2 regions of the Neobacillus sp. 19 genome follow, and region 1 is predicted to be linked to the other one. Evidence: predicted binding sites of a transcription regulator. Region 1 holds the regulator's gene; the other holds the start of a gene.
The links. The regulator Rex, encoded in region 1, represses fermentation and respiration genes when NADH is low (regulators of the CRP and FNR family bind a similar motif). The targets are predictions, from matches to a motif close to TTGTGAAATATTTCACAA.
Positions count from the first base shown of each region.

Region 2: qoxA (cytochrome aa3 quinol oxidase subunit II) is a predicted target of Rex. The motif match lies at 2,415-2,432, and genes of this name have one in related genera.

Region 1 is NZ_JBMPZU010000099.1:121,783-127,736, forward strand. Features, by position in the region: gene ACO1D1_RS26920 (ABC-F family ATP-binding cassette domain-containing protein) at 1-1,466, opposite strand, end outside; gene moaC (cyclic pyranopterin monophosphate synthase MoaC) at 1,612-2,109, shown strand; gene ACO1D1_RS26930 (redox-sensing transcriptional repressor Rex) at 2,141-2,794, shown strand; gene ACO1D1_RS26935 (YhbD family protein) at 2,900-3,523, shown strand; gene ACO1D1_RS26940 (polymer-forming cytoskeletal protein) at 3,536-4,252, shown strand; gene ACO1D1_RS26945 (cytoplasmic protein) at 4,267-4,974, shown strand; gene ACO1D1_RS26950 (YdiK family protein) at 5,231-5,431, opposite strand; gene ACO1D1_RS26955 (lysostaphin resistance A-like protein) at 5,428-5,954, opposite strand, start outside.
Region 2 is NZ_JBMPZU010000093.1:20,017-25,970, forward strand. Features, by position in the region: gene ACO1D1_RS25480 (LysR family transcriptional regulator) at 1-12, shown strand, start outside; gene ACO1D1_RS25485 (CidA/LrgA family protein) at 23-238, shown strand; gene ACO1D1_RS25490 (LrgB family protein) at 241-471, shown strand; gene ACO1D1_RS25495 (hypothetical protein) at 693-863, shown strand; gene ACO1D1_RS25500 (HAD family hydrolase) at 927-1,754, opposite strand; gene ACO1D1_RS25505 (S1 domain-containing RNA-binding protein) at 1,851-2,297, opposite strand; gene qoxA (cytochrome aa3 quinol oxidase subunit II) at 2,647-3,546, shown strand; gene qoxB (cytochrome aa3 quinol oxidase subunit I) at 3,619-5,565, shown strand; gene qoxC (cytochrome aa3 quinol oxidase subunit III) at 5,565-5,954, shown strand, end outside.

The sequences.
Region 1 (5,954 bases):
ATCAGGGCATTCTCGAGAACTTCCTTACTGTCCAGATCAAGGTGGTTCGTAGGCTCATCAAGGATCAGCACATTTGCTTTCTCCAGCATCAGCTTAGCCAGCGCCAATCGGGCTTTTTCACCGCCGCTTAACGTGGAGACAATTTTTAACACATCGTCGCCGGAAAAGAGGAAGTTACCTAACACCGTCCGAATTTCCTTTTCACTTTTTAACGGATAATCATCCCAGAGTTCATTTAAGACACGCTTATTGGAGGTTAATTCGGCCTGTTGCTGGTCATAATAACCAATTGAAAGGTTTGTTCCATAATAAACTGATCCAGCAAGTGCGGGCAATTTTTTTATGATGGTTTTTAACAGTGTCGATTTTCCGATTCCATTCGGACCAACAAGAGCAATACTCTCTCCTTTATAGGCGCGGAAGGTGATGTCCTCTGAAACCATCTCACCCTCATACCCGACGGCAAGTGAATCCACCGTTAAAACGTCATTCCCGCTTTGTTTTTCAATTTCAAACGAGAAGGTTGCCGATTTTTCGTCCCCAAGCGGACGATCCATCAGCTCCATTTTTTCGAGCTTTTTCCGGCGGCTTTGCGCTCGCTTCGTGGTCGAAGCCCGCGCTAAATTTCGTTGGATAAAGTCCTGCAGATTAGCGACTTCTTGCTGCTGCTTCTCAAAGAGTTTCATATCGCGCTCATAATTGGCCGCTTTTTGCTCAAGGTAGGCACTGTAGTTCCCGGGAAACCGCCCGATTTGCTTGCGGGATACCTCATAGACCTGCGTCACAACCTTATCTAAAAAATAGCGGTCATGAGATACGATTAAAATCGCGCCATCATAGCTCTGTAAATATTGTTCGAGCCATGATAATGTATCAATATCGAGATGGTTGGTAGGCTCGTCCAGAATCAAAATGTCGGGACGCGTTAACAGCAGCTTTCCAAGGGCAAGACGGGTTTTCTGTCCGCCGCTTAAACTGGAAATCATCAGGGTGCTGTCGTGAAAGTTAAGGCCATGCAGAACGGAGCGGATATCGGCTTCGTATTGATAGCCCCCTTGCTCCTTAAATTTTACTTGGAGCAGATCATATTCTTTTAAAATCCGTTCGTATTTAACAGGGTCCTCGAAAATAGCAGGGTCGGCCATTTGTTCTTCCAGCCTGCGCAGTGACTTTTCCATTGCACGCAAGGGTTCGAACACGGTCAACATTTCTTCCCAAATAGATAATTTGGACTCAAGTCCGGTATTTTGCGCTAAATAGCCGATGGTCACTTCTTTCGGCTTTATAATCTCACCGCCATCATGTGACAAATGACCGGCAATAATTTTCAATAATGTCGATTTTCCTGCGCCGTTGCGGCCGACGAGGGCGACACGGTCACGGGTTTGTAATTCCAGCTTTATATTCGATAAAATAAGGTCAGCGCCATAATATTTTTGTAATTGATTAACCTGTAACAAAATCATCTAATTTCACCTCTATATACATACTAATAGTGTACCGTATAACCGGATTACGGGCAATAAAGCCAATGGCTATCAAAAAAGTTCAAAGTTTCACACACATTTTAGGAAAAATAGTGTATTATTTTTGGATAGGAGGAATATTTTTATGGCAGAATTTACACATTTTAATGAAGAGGGCAGAGCAAAGATGGTCGATGTCAGTGATAAACCAGAAACGGCACGTACCGCTCTTGCTCATTCCAGCATAACGGTCAGTAAAGAAATTTTTGAAAAAATAAATAACCAAGAAATGAAAAAAGGCGATGTGCTAGCAGTGGCTCAAGTTGCAGCAGTCATGGCTGCAAAAAAGACGTGGGATTTGATCCCGATGTGTCATCCGATTCCATTAACAGGGGTAAATATCTCTTTTACATGGGAAGAGGGCGGGCAAGATCAGGTTCAATTACATATTGCTGCAGCTGTTAAGACAAAAGGGAACACAGGTGTGGAAATGGAAGCGCTAACAGCTGCTTCGGCCTGTGCATTAACCGTTTATGATATGTGTAAGGCAGTTGATAAAGGGATGGTCATTGGGCCAACCTATTTAGTCGAGAAAACTGGCGGAAAAAACGGTGACTTCAAGCGAACGGAACAAGTGAAATAATAACATACATTCAAAAGGGGTGTGGGAGAATATGAGTAATGAAACGATGAAGATACCACAGGCGACAGCCAAACGGCTGCCCCTCTATTATCGATTTTTGAAAAATTTGCATAGTTCAGGCAAGCAAAGGGTTTCATCAGCAGAATTAAGTGAAGCGGTAAAAGTGGATTCGGCAACGATTCGACGCGATTTTTCTTATTTCGGCGCATTAGGGAAAAAGGGCTATGGATACAATGTCAATTACTTATTAACATTCTTCCGTAAAACACTTGACCAGGATGAATTGACTAAGGTTGCCTTAATCGGGGTGGGGAATCTTGGTACAGCCTTTTTAAACTATAATTTTTTAAAAAATAATAACACAAAAATTGCCTGTGCCTTTGATGTCGATCCGGCAAAAATGGGCACGATGATTCGTGAAGTACCTGTTTTTCACATGGATGAGTTGGAGAAAGTGTTAGTGGAGGAAGACATACATGTTGCCATTCTAACCGTTCCAGCCCAAGCAGCACAGATGATCACGGACCGGCTTGTGAATGCCAATGTAAAGGGGATCTTAAATTTCACCCCAGCAAGGTTAAATGTCACATCCTCAATCAGGGTACATCACATTGACTTGGCAGTAGAACTCCAGTCACTGGTCTACTTTTTAAAGCATTATCCGACAGTGGAAATAGAAGAATAATGTCGATTAAGACTTTTCACAGAAATTGTGGAAAGTTTTTTTATTGCCTTCTTTACAACGTAACAGTGTTATGTTACATTAAAAACCAGAAAGGGGATATTAAAAATGAGCGAGGGGTTAATTTCGAAAAAAGATTTATTAGATATGGCAGGAATCTCGTACGGTCAGCTGTATCGCTGGAAGAGAAAGGATCTAATTCCTGAGGACTGGTTTATTCGAAAATCAACGTTTACGGGGCAGGAAACCTTTTTTCCAAGAGAAAAGATTTTAGAGCGAATTGATAAGATTCAAACGATGAAAGAAAACCTATCATTGGATGAGCTGGCTGACATGTTTTCACCTAACGTAACAGAGTTGCATTTCACGAAAGAGGAACTGTTGGAGCGTAACATTGTTTCGAGTGCAGTAATGGACGTATATTTGGAAACTGAAAAGGGCGGAACACATTTTGATTTTTCAAGAATTCTTGAAGTCTATGTATTAGAGAAGCTGCTGCAGTCCGGAGAAGTTAATCTAGATGAAGGGAAAATGCTGCTTCAAGTCTTAAAGGATCATAGGGGATCGATCAAACAAAAAAATGCTGAGTTAGTGCTGACGAGAAAACTGGGGGTTTCATCCTGTTTATTACTGATCAATGCGGAAGCTGTTCAGTTTGACCAAGGGACGAAAGTGATGGTTCAGCTTTCACTCGTGAACTGTATGGAAGAGATTAAGGCGAAGTTATTATAAAGGAGAATGATCATGGATACGCAAAAAAGGGGAGACTTGAATATTAACGGCTTTGGCTCGGCAAACGGCGGGCAATTTCGCCATGTAACCATCAATGGCAAAGGAACCGTTAACAGTGATATCGACTGTGTCGAATTCGATTGCAATGGATCGGGAACGGTAAATGGAAATGTTGTAACGAACAAAGCTAAGATTAACGGAAACGGAAAAGTGAAAGGAAATCTTGACTGTAAATCATTATCAGTCGATGGAACGGCGAAAATTGAACATAACCTTTACGCGGAACAGTTCAACGTGGCGGGGAAGACCTCTGTCGGAGGAAAGCTAAAAGCGGAGGAAATCAGCATTAAGGGCAGGCTGACCGTTGAGGGAGATTGTGAAGCGGAATCGTTTAAAGCGGAGTCACTGTTTATCATTGGCGGGCTTTTAAATGCGGATGAAGTGGATATTAAGATTTTTGGAGAGTGCAAAGTTAGAGAAATAGGCGGGCAAACCATTCGTATTAAAGACAAACCGGCATTAATGGGATTATTTAAGTCGTTTATTCAAACCCAGCTGGAAACGGAATGTATCGAAGGGGACAAAATCGAATTAGAAAATACGAAGGCGGCTGTTGTCCGCGGCAACGAGATTACCATCGGGCCAAAATGTGAGATTGGTCTTGTTGAATATAGCGGAAAGCTTTCAGTTGACAAAAAGGCAGTTGTGAAAGAGTCGAGAAAGATATAAAGGGGGAGAAAGAAGTGGAAAAAGGTCAAAATCTGACGATCAATGGTTCAGGCAATTATCCTGGCGGCCGGTACGATAAGGTGAGCATCCGCGGGGAAGGGACGATTGAAAGTAATGTAGAATGTTCTACGTTTCATATATACGGCACGAGTGAGGCATTGGAGAATGTGAAAGCCGGATCTGTAAAAGTGATCGGTGAAACGGTAGTGATGGGGAAAATGGAGTCTGGTGACATGTTGGTAATGGGGACGTTGTCCATTGCTGGTGAATCAGCTTTGAAAAAAATCAAGATCCTTGGGACTCTTGAAGTGGGTGAGCGGCTTTCAGGTGAAACAGCTAATATAAAGGGCAGTATATCCGTGGGCGGCGACGTCGAATATGAGAGATTTGATTTAAGCGGCGGATTTGAAATAAAAGGTCTATTGAATGCGGATACGATTAATATTGCTCTCCGTTTTGGCAATAGTTCGGCTGAGGAAATCGGTGGTGGAAAGATCACAATTAAAAGAAAAACATCACTGCTTCCATTTGTTAAGGATGAGGGGTCACTAGTAGTGAAGGTAATTGAAGGCGATGAAGTATTCCTTGAAAATACGACAGCAGATATCGTCAGGGGTAAACTGGTTAAAGTCGGTTCAGGCTGTCAAATTGGCCGGGTAGAATATTCGACTGATTTTATTCAGGATAAGCATTCGACGGTTAAAATGTCGGAAAAGATCTAGAGGAGATTTACGGGAATGGATGGTCGTTGATAAAAGGCCCGAAGTCGTTGATAAAAGTTTAAAAGTCGTTGATAAAGTCCAAAAGACGTCGATAAACCAGTGAAATTTGTCGATAAAAGGCTCAAGGTTGTTGATAAAGGGCATCGCTTCTAAAAACGTATCAGAATCAGACCACGGCTAATAGATGGAGCGAATTATTGACAAAAAGACGCAAAAAGGGACCCCAACTCCGATGGAAATGCAGGGATCCCTTTTCTTATTTTTTCAATTGGTTTTTATATTTAAAATGAAAGGCCATCATTTTCAAACCCGAGCCAAAGTCAAATGTTGCCAGTAAGACAAGCAGGTAACTGAAAAAGCCCCAGCCGTTCTTTTGCACGTCGTCGATGGCAAAGAAGGTAAATACTGCACCAAGCAGAAAGTAAATAATTCCGGAAAACAAGGGTGAACGTTTCATAGAAATCCTCCGATAAAGTTTTGCAGCGCTTCAGCCTCACGCCTCAATCTCTCAATATCATCTTTGTAAACAGTTTGAACCAAAACAACCAAGGTATTCATCGTGACATGGGCAAAAATTGGTACGAGAATCCGCTTCGTTTTAACGTAAAGGAACGCGAAGGTGAAGCCCATGGCCGAATAAAGCAGGATGTGCTGAAACTCCATATGTGCCGCTGCAAAGATAACCGAGCTAATCAACGCCGAGATAAAAAAGTTAAAACGCTTGTACATAGCGCCAAAGATAATTTTTCGAAACACAATTTCTTCTAAGATCGGCCCAATGACGCTGGAAACAAGCATGGCAGCCGGCATGGTTTCGATAATTCGAAGGATATTTTGCGTATTCTCCGAACCCATATCAACACCTAAGCGTATTTCAATCATAATGGCTATGGCTTGTGATAAATAAGCTAAGAAGACGCCTGCAATCGCCCATATAACCGCTGCGCCAGCGGAAGAACCGCCTCTTTTTTCGAAATCGT
Region 2 (5,954 bases), on a different contig from region 1:
TCTTTTCTTTAAAGTCATCAAGTTGGAATGGGTAGAGAAGGGTGCAAATTGGCTATTGGCAGAATTGCTGCTTTTCTTTATACCTTCCGCGGTCGGGATTGTGAACTATCATGATATTTTGAGCCTGCAGGGAGCGGAGATTGTTGGATTAATTGCAATAAGTACAATCATAGTTATGGGATTGACAGCCTTAGTTGCGGAAAAAATGACGGGCAGGAAAAGGAGTGAGCAGCATTGACGATGATCCTGTTTACTTTTGCAACGTATCTGATTTACCGTTTTTCCAAAATGGTGAATGGAAAATGGAGTATTCCACTTTTTCATCCCTTACTCTTAGCACCTATCCTATTAATTGTACTAATTTCAGTAACAAATGTTTCTGCAAACCAATATATTAAAGATGTCAAATGGCTGACACATTTACTCGGCCCAGCTACAGTTGCTTTTGCCGTACCAATATTCCCTCTCTAATGAATTTGAACATACATCACCTATTGTAGAAATGGTAATTATAGTGCTTATTGGAGCCTTTTTCTTTTAAAAAAATAGAAAGGATTCCATTATAATAGTCACATGATAGGTATTTAGGTATAATTAATTGACTGATTATTTTCCATTTTTTAAAAATTGCCAAATATAATGAAAAGGAATGTCCATTTTTCCAAGTTAACCAACTCAATTGAGGAGGGGAAATGATGCTGCGAAGGGTAATCGCCGTTACGGACGATGAGGCAAGTATCAAAAAGGCGATAAAAGAAGTACTAAGGTCGAAACATAAAGGCTTTGAATTTGCCCTGGATTTAACGAGAATAAAAGATAAGGATCGAAAAAAAGAGATTATGAAGCTGTTAACAAAATATTAAAAGATAAGAGGAAAGATGGTTTTCAAAAAAAGGGAACGAGCCATAAAAAATGGCTCGTTCTTATTAATTTGCTGGGACTTTTTCTTCGTTTTTTAGTAATGGGAGAAGCTGTCGAACAGCATAGGCAAAGCCATCTTCATCATTACTCTTCGTGATGATATCTGCTTTTTGCTGAACATGAGTTGGGGCATTTCCCATCGCAACGGAAGTCGTCGCCACTTCAAATTGGGCAAGGTCATTCCCGCCATCTCCAAAAGCAATAATTTCATCAAATATATGGCCCGTCATTGCTTGATAGCGTAATAAAGCCTTTCCTTTATGGGCTTCGTTAGAGGTGATTTCGACATTATTAGGGAAGGAGGACGCTACTGAAATTGAAAATTTGCCGGCTATTTGTGCTTTTACCGCTGTGATTTTTTCGAGTTGATCATGATGGACTAGTGCAATAAGTTTATAGATTTTTAGATTGTCTATTTCAAGAATTTCAGCATAATTAAATTCATTAAAAAGTGTATCAAGCTCCTGCCTTGTTTTACCATGTAATGGCGGCAATGTTGACGGAAAGCCGCCATGATTGGTGTAGACGAGGATTCCTACACCAAATTCCCTTAAAATGGAGAATAATTCAAGATATGTTTCAGGCGATAATGTCGCTTCAAACATCAGCTCTCTTGTATGGGAGTATAGAACAGAACCATTAACACAAAAAATTGGAATCTCCATATTTTGGATGGCTTTTAAATTAATCACATCTGCATAGGCGCGGCCAGTGTTCAAAATAAGACAATGTCCTTGTTCCTGCAGATCGTTTAAAGCTTTTAGATTTTCTTCCGAGATTTCATGGTCAGAGTTTAATAATGTTCCGTCTAAATCGATTGATAAACATTTCATCGTTCATAAGTCCTTTCTCATTTGATCTTAACGGAAAAGGCAAGCCGGTTTGTACTGGCTTGCCTTTATCTATGTGATCTATGAAAAACGCAGCAGTTATGCGCGTCTTCCGCCTCGGCCGCCCCGTTTTGATTCCGTGTTACGTTTAAGGCTAGATAAATTCTCTTCACTTGACTTCAAAAATTTAGACATTTTATCTTCAAAACTTTCCTTCGGTTTGAAATTGCCTTTTGAACGAAAGTCTTTCGAACGGTTGTCTGTTCTTCCTTGACGTGGTGGACGTGAATAGGAAGAGGTTTGTCCCTCAGGTTTATCAATTGCTTTTTTAATGGATAAGGCAGTTTTTCCGTCCTTCTCACTAATTACTTTTACTTCGACTACGTCACCTATTTTGAGATGATCATTCACATCCTTTACATAGCTGTCCGCAACCTCACTAATATGCACGAGACCTGTTGAGCCGCCTGGTAATTCTACGAATGCTCCAAAATTAGTGATACCTGTTACTTTACCTTGTACTTTACTGCCTACTTCGACTGACATTGAAATATAGTTCCCCCTCAATAATGTTAAAGACACCTTATTATAACAAATATTTATGAAAAAGAATATCCTCTTTATTTTTATAGCTAAATAGCCCACTTTTGTTTGCTGATATTTACGTGAAATAATTCACAAAAGCTATATAATAATCGATTTTCAAACAAAATTCCAATGAATTGCATCCCCGTTTCGAATTGTTGAATTGTTTTTGAACATTTAGTGACATATCTTCAAAATGGGTGTCCTTTCAAACTAATTGCTATTAAGATAGCTTTAAGATGTGATTTAAATCACACACACAAAAAATTTAAACATGGAAATGTCTTAAATAAGAGAAAGGGGTACTAGTATGAAATTAAAATCGGCTTTATTAATGCTTGTTTTAACCATTGCCACAGTGCTTACAGGATGTGAGCCATTAATGGTTCTTGACCCTAAAGGGCCTCAAGCGGAAAGGCAAGCCCATGATATCTTGTTATCGATTGGAATCATGTCATTTATTGTGGTTGTTGTTTTCGCTATTTTGATTTATGTGTTAATTAAGTATCGCGCTTCTAAGGCAAGCCCGGACTATGAACCGCCTCACATCGAGGGGAATAAATGGGTCGAATTGATCTGTGTCGGAATTCCAATCGTTATTGTTACGTACTTTTCGATTGTATCTGTACAAAGTAACTATATTGTTGAAGCTAAACCACTTGGATATCAGGATAAGGAACCTTTAGTTATATATGCTTCATCATCTGACTGGAAATGGCATTTTAGTTACCCGGAGGAAAATATTGAAACGGTTAACTATTTATATATTCCAACAGACCGTCCGATTGAATTTAAGCTATATTCATATGGACCGATTACAAGTTTCTGGATTCCGCAGCTTGGCGGACAAAAATATGCAATGTCTGATATGATCACGACATTGCACTTAGCTGCAGATGAACCCGGTGAAATGATGGGCCGAAACGCAAACTTCAGCGGTAAAGGATTCGCTGAAAATATGTTCAATGTTACGGCAATGTCCGAAGAGGATTTTGATAAATGGGTAAAAGACGTGAAGAAGACCGCAAACCCTCTAACGGAGAACAAGTTTAACGAGTTATTAAAACCGGGGCATCTCGGACAAATGACATTTACTGGTACGCATTTAGGCTTTAATCCTCCTCCTAATGAACATCACATGGGTTCGGACAAACAAGAGGAAGATCATGCTGGACATTCACCAATGGAAATGGATATGTCTGATCACTAAAATTATGAGTAAATATTGAACGGTAAATGAATAGTTAAAAAAATGAATTTCTTGGAAGGAGTTTATAAAAGGATGGAGTTCTTTGAACGATTTGCCATATCACATCCAAGTATTGCGATCTATGCATCAATGGTTGCAATTGGTCTTACAGTGATTGCCATTATTGCTGGCTTAACCTATTTTAAAAAATGGGGTTATTTATGGCAGGAATGGTTAACAACGGTTGACCATAAACGAATTGGGATTATGTATTTAATCTCTGCTTTGATTATGTTATTCAGAGGCGGAGTGGACGCAATTATGATGCGGGCCCAGCTTGCTGTCCCAGATAGTAAGCTGCTTGATGCACAGCATTATAATGAAGTTTTCTCAACACATGGTGTTGTTATGGTCATGTTTATGGCAATGCCATTCATCTTTGCCTTTATGAACTATGTTGTTCCATTACAAATTGGAGCACGGGATGTGGCATTTCCTAGATTAAATGCATTAAGCTTTTGGTTATTCTTCTTTGGCGCAATGCTATTTAATATCTCTTTTGTTGTCGGAGGATCACCTGATGCAGGCTGGACTTCTTATTTCCCGCTTGCAGGGAATGAATTCAGTAAATCAGTTGGAACGAACTATTATATGATCGCTATTCAAATATCCGGAATTGGATCGCTAATGACCGGTATTAATATGATTACAACGATTATGAAAATGAGAGCACCAGGCATGACCTTAATGAAGATGCCGATGTTTACCTGGTCTGTTTTAGTGACGAACCTAATTATCGTTACGGTTTTCCCTGTCATTACAGTGGCACTTGCAATGGGAAGCATGGACAGATTATTTGGAACCCATTTCTTCGCAACCACAAATGGTGGTATGGATATGCTCTGGGCCAACTTGTTCTGGGTATGGGGACATCCTGAAGTTTATATTCTCATTTTACCTGCGTTTGGCATATACAGTGAAATTATTTCAACATTCGCAGGAAGAAACCTTTATGGCTATAAATCCATGGTCGCTTCCATGGTTATTATTTCAGCTCTTTCCTGTATGGTTTGGGCACACCATTTCTTTACTATGGGTCAAGGGGCGGTAGCAAACAGCTTCTTTTCCATAACAACTATGATGATTGCTGTACCTACAGGAGTTAAGATTTTTAACTGGTTATTCACATTATGGAAAGGGAAAATTCGCTTTACCGTTCCAATGCTATATTCGCTCGGATTTATTCCGTTATTTGTCATTGGCGGGGTAACAGGGGTAATGTTAGCAATGTCAGCAGCTGACTACCAGTATCATAATACAATGTTCTTAGTCGCTCACTTCCATAATACGATTATTCCTGGTGTTGTATTTGCAATGCTTGCCGGTCTAACGTATTATTGGCCAAAAATGTTTGGCTTTATGTTAAATGAAAGAATTGGAAAATGGGCATTCTCGCTTCTTTCCATTGGCTTTTGCTTAGCTTTCTTCCCAATGTACATTACAGGCTTAGATGGACAGGCGCGACGTATGTACACCTATTCTGAGGCAACTGGCTATGGGCCATTAAATATGCTATCGTTCGTTGGCGCTGGGGTTATGGCAATCAGCTTTGCTCTAATCGTCTACAACGTTTATTACAGTGTTCGTTATTCGCCAAGAAATATTGGCGCGGATCCTTGGGATGCCCGGTCACTTGAATGGGCAACACATACTCCGGTACCGGAATATAACTTTGCCATTGAACCACAAGTTGCTTCAAGTCAAGCGTTTTGGGATGCAAAGAAAAAAGACCACGAGTTGTTCCCTGGTAAATTGGAAAAAATCCATATGCCGAATAACAGTGGAGTTCCATTTATAATGAGTGCGATATTCTTTGTATTTGGATTCTCGATGATCTTCTCACTATGGATTCCAGCGATTATTTCACTGATTGCCATCTTTGCATGTATGGCACACCGTTCATTTGAAAAAGATCATGGGCGATATATATCTGTTAAAGAAATAGAAGAAACTGAAACAAAATTGCGAGGTGTTAACTAATGAAAATCGATCACTCGCTGCCATTAGAATATAGTACAAAAGAAAATGATATGAAAATTTTTGGTTTTTGGGTTTTTATTGCAGCCGAAATTATGCTTTTTGCAACACTGTTTACATCTTACTTTACGTTAGAGCATAGAACCGGAAGCGGGCCAAGCGGCGCTGAAATTTTTGAAATTACGCCTGTCTTAATTGAAACTCTTGTATTATTAACAAGCAGTTTCACGATTGGACTTGGTGTTCATGCCATGCGCATCGGGAACAAAAAAGCAATGATGACCTTTTTTGCAGTTACATTGTTATTAGGTTTAGGTTTCTTAAGTGTTGAAATTTACGAGTTTATGCATTATGCCCATATCGGAGCTGGGTTACAAGTTAGTGCCTTTACA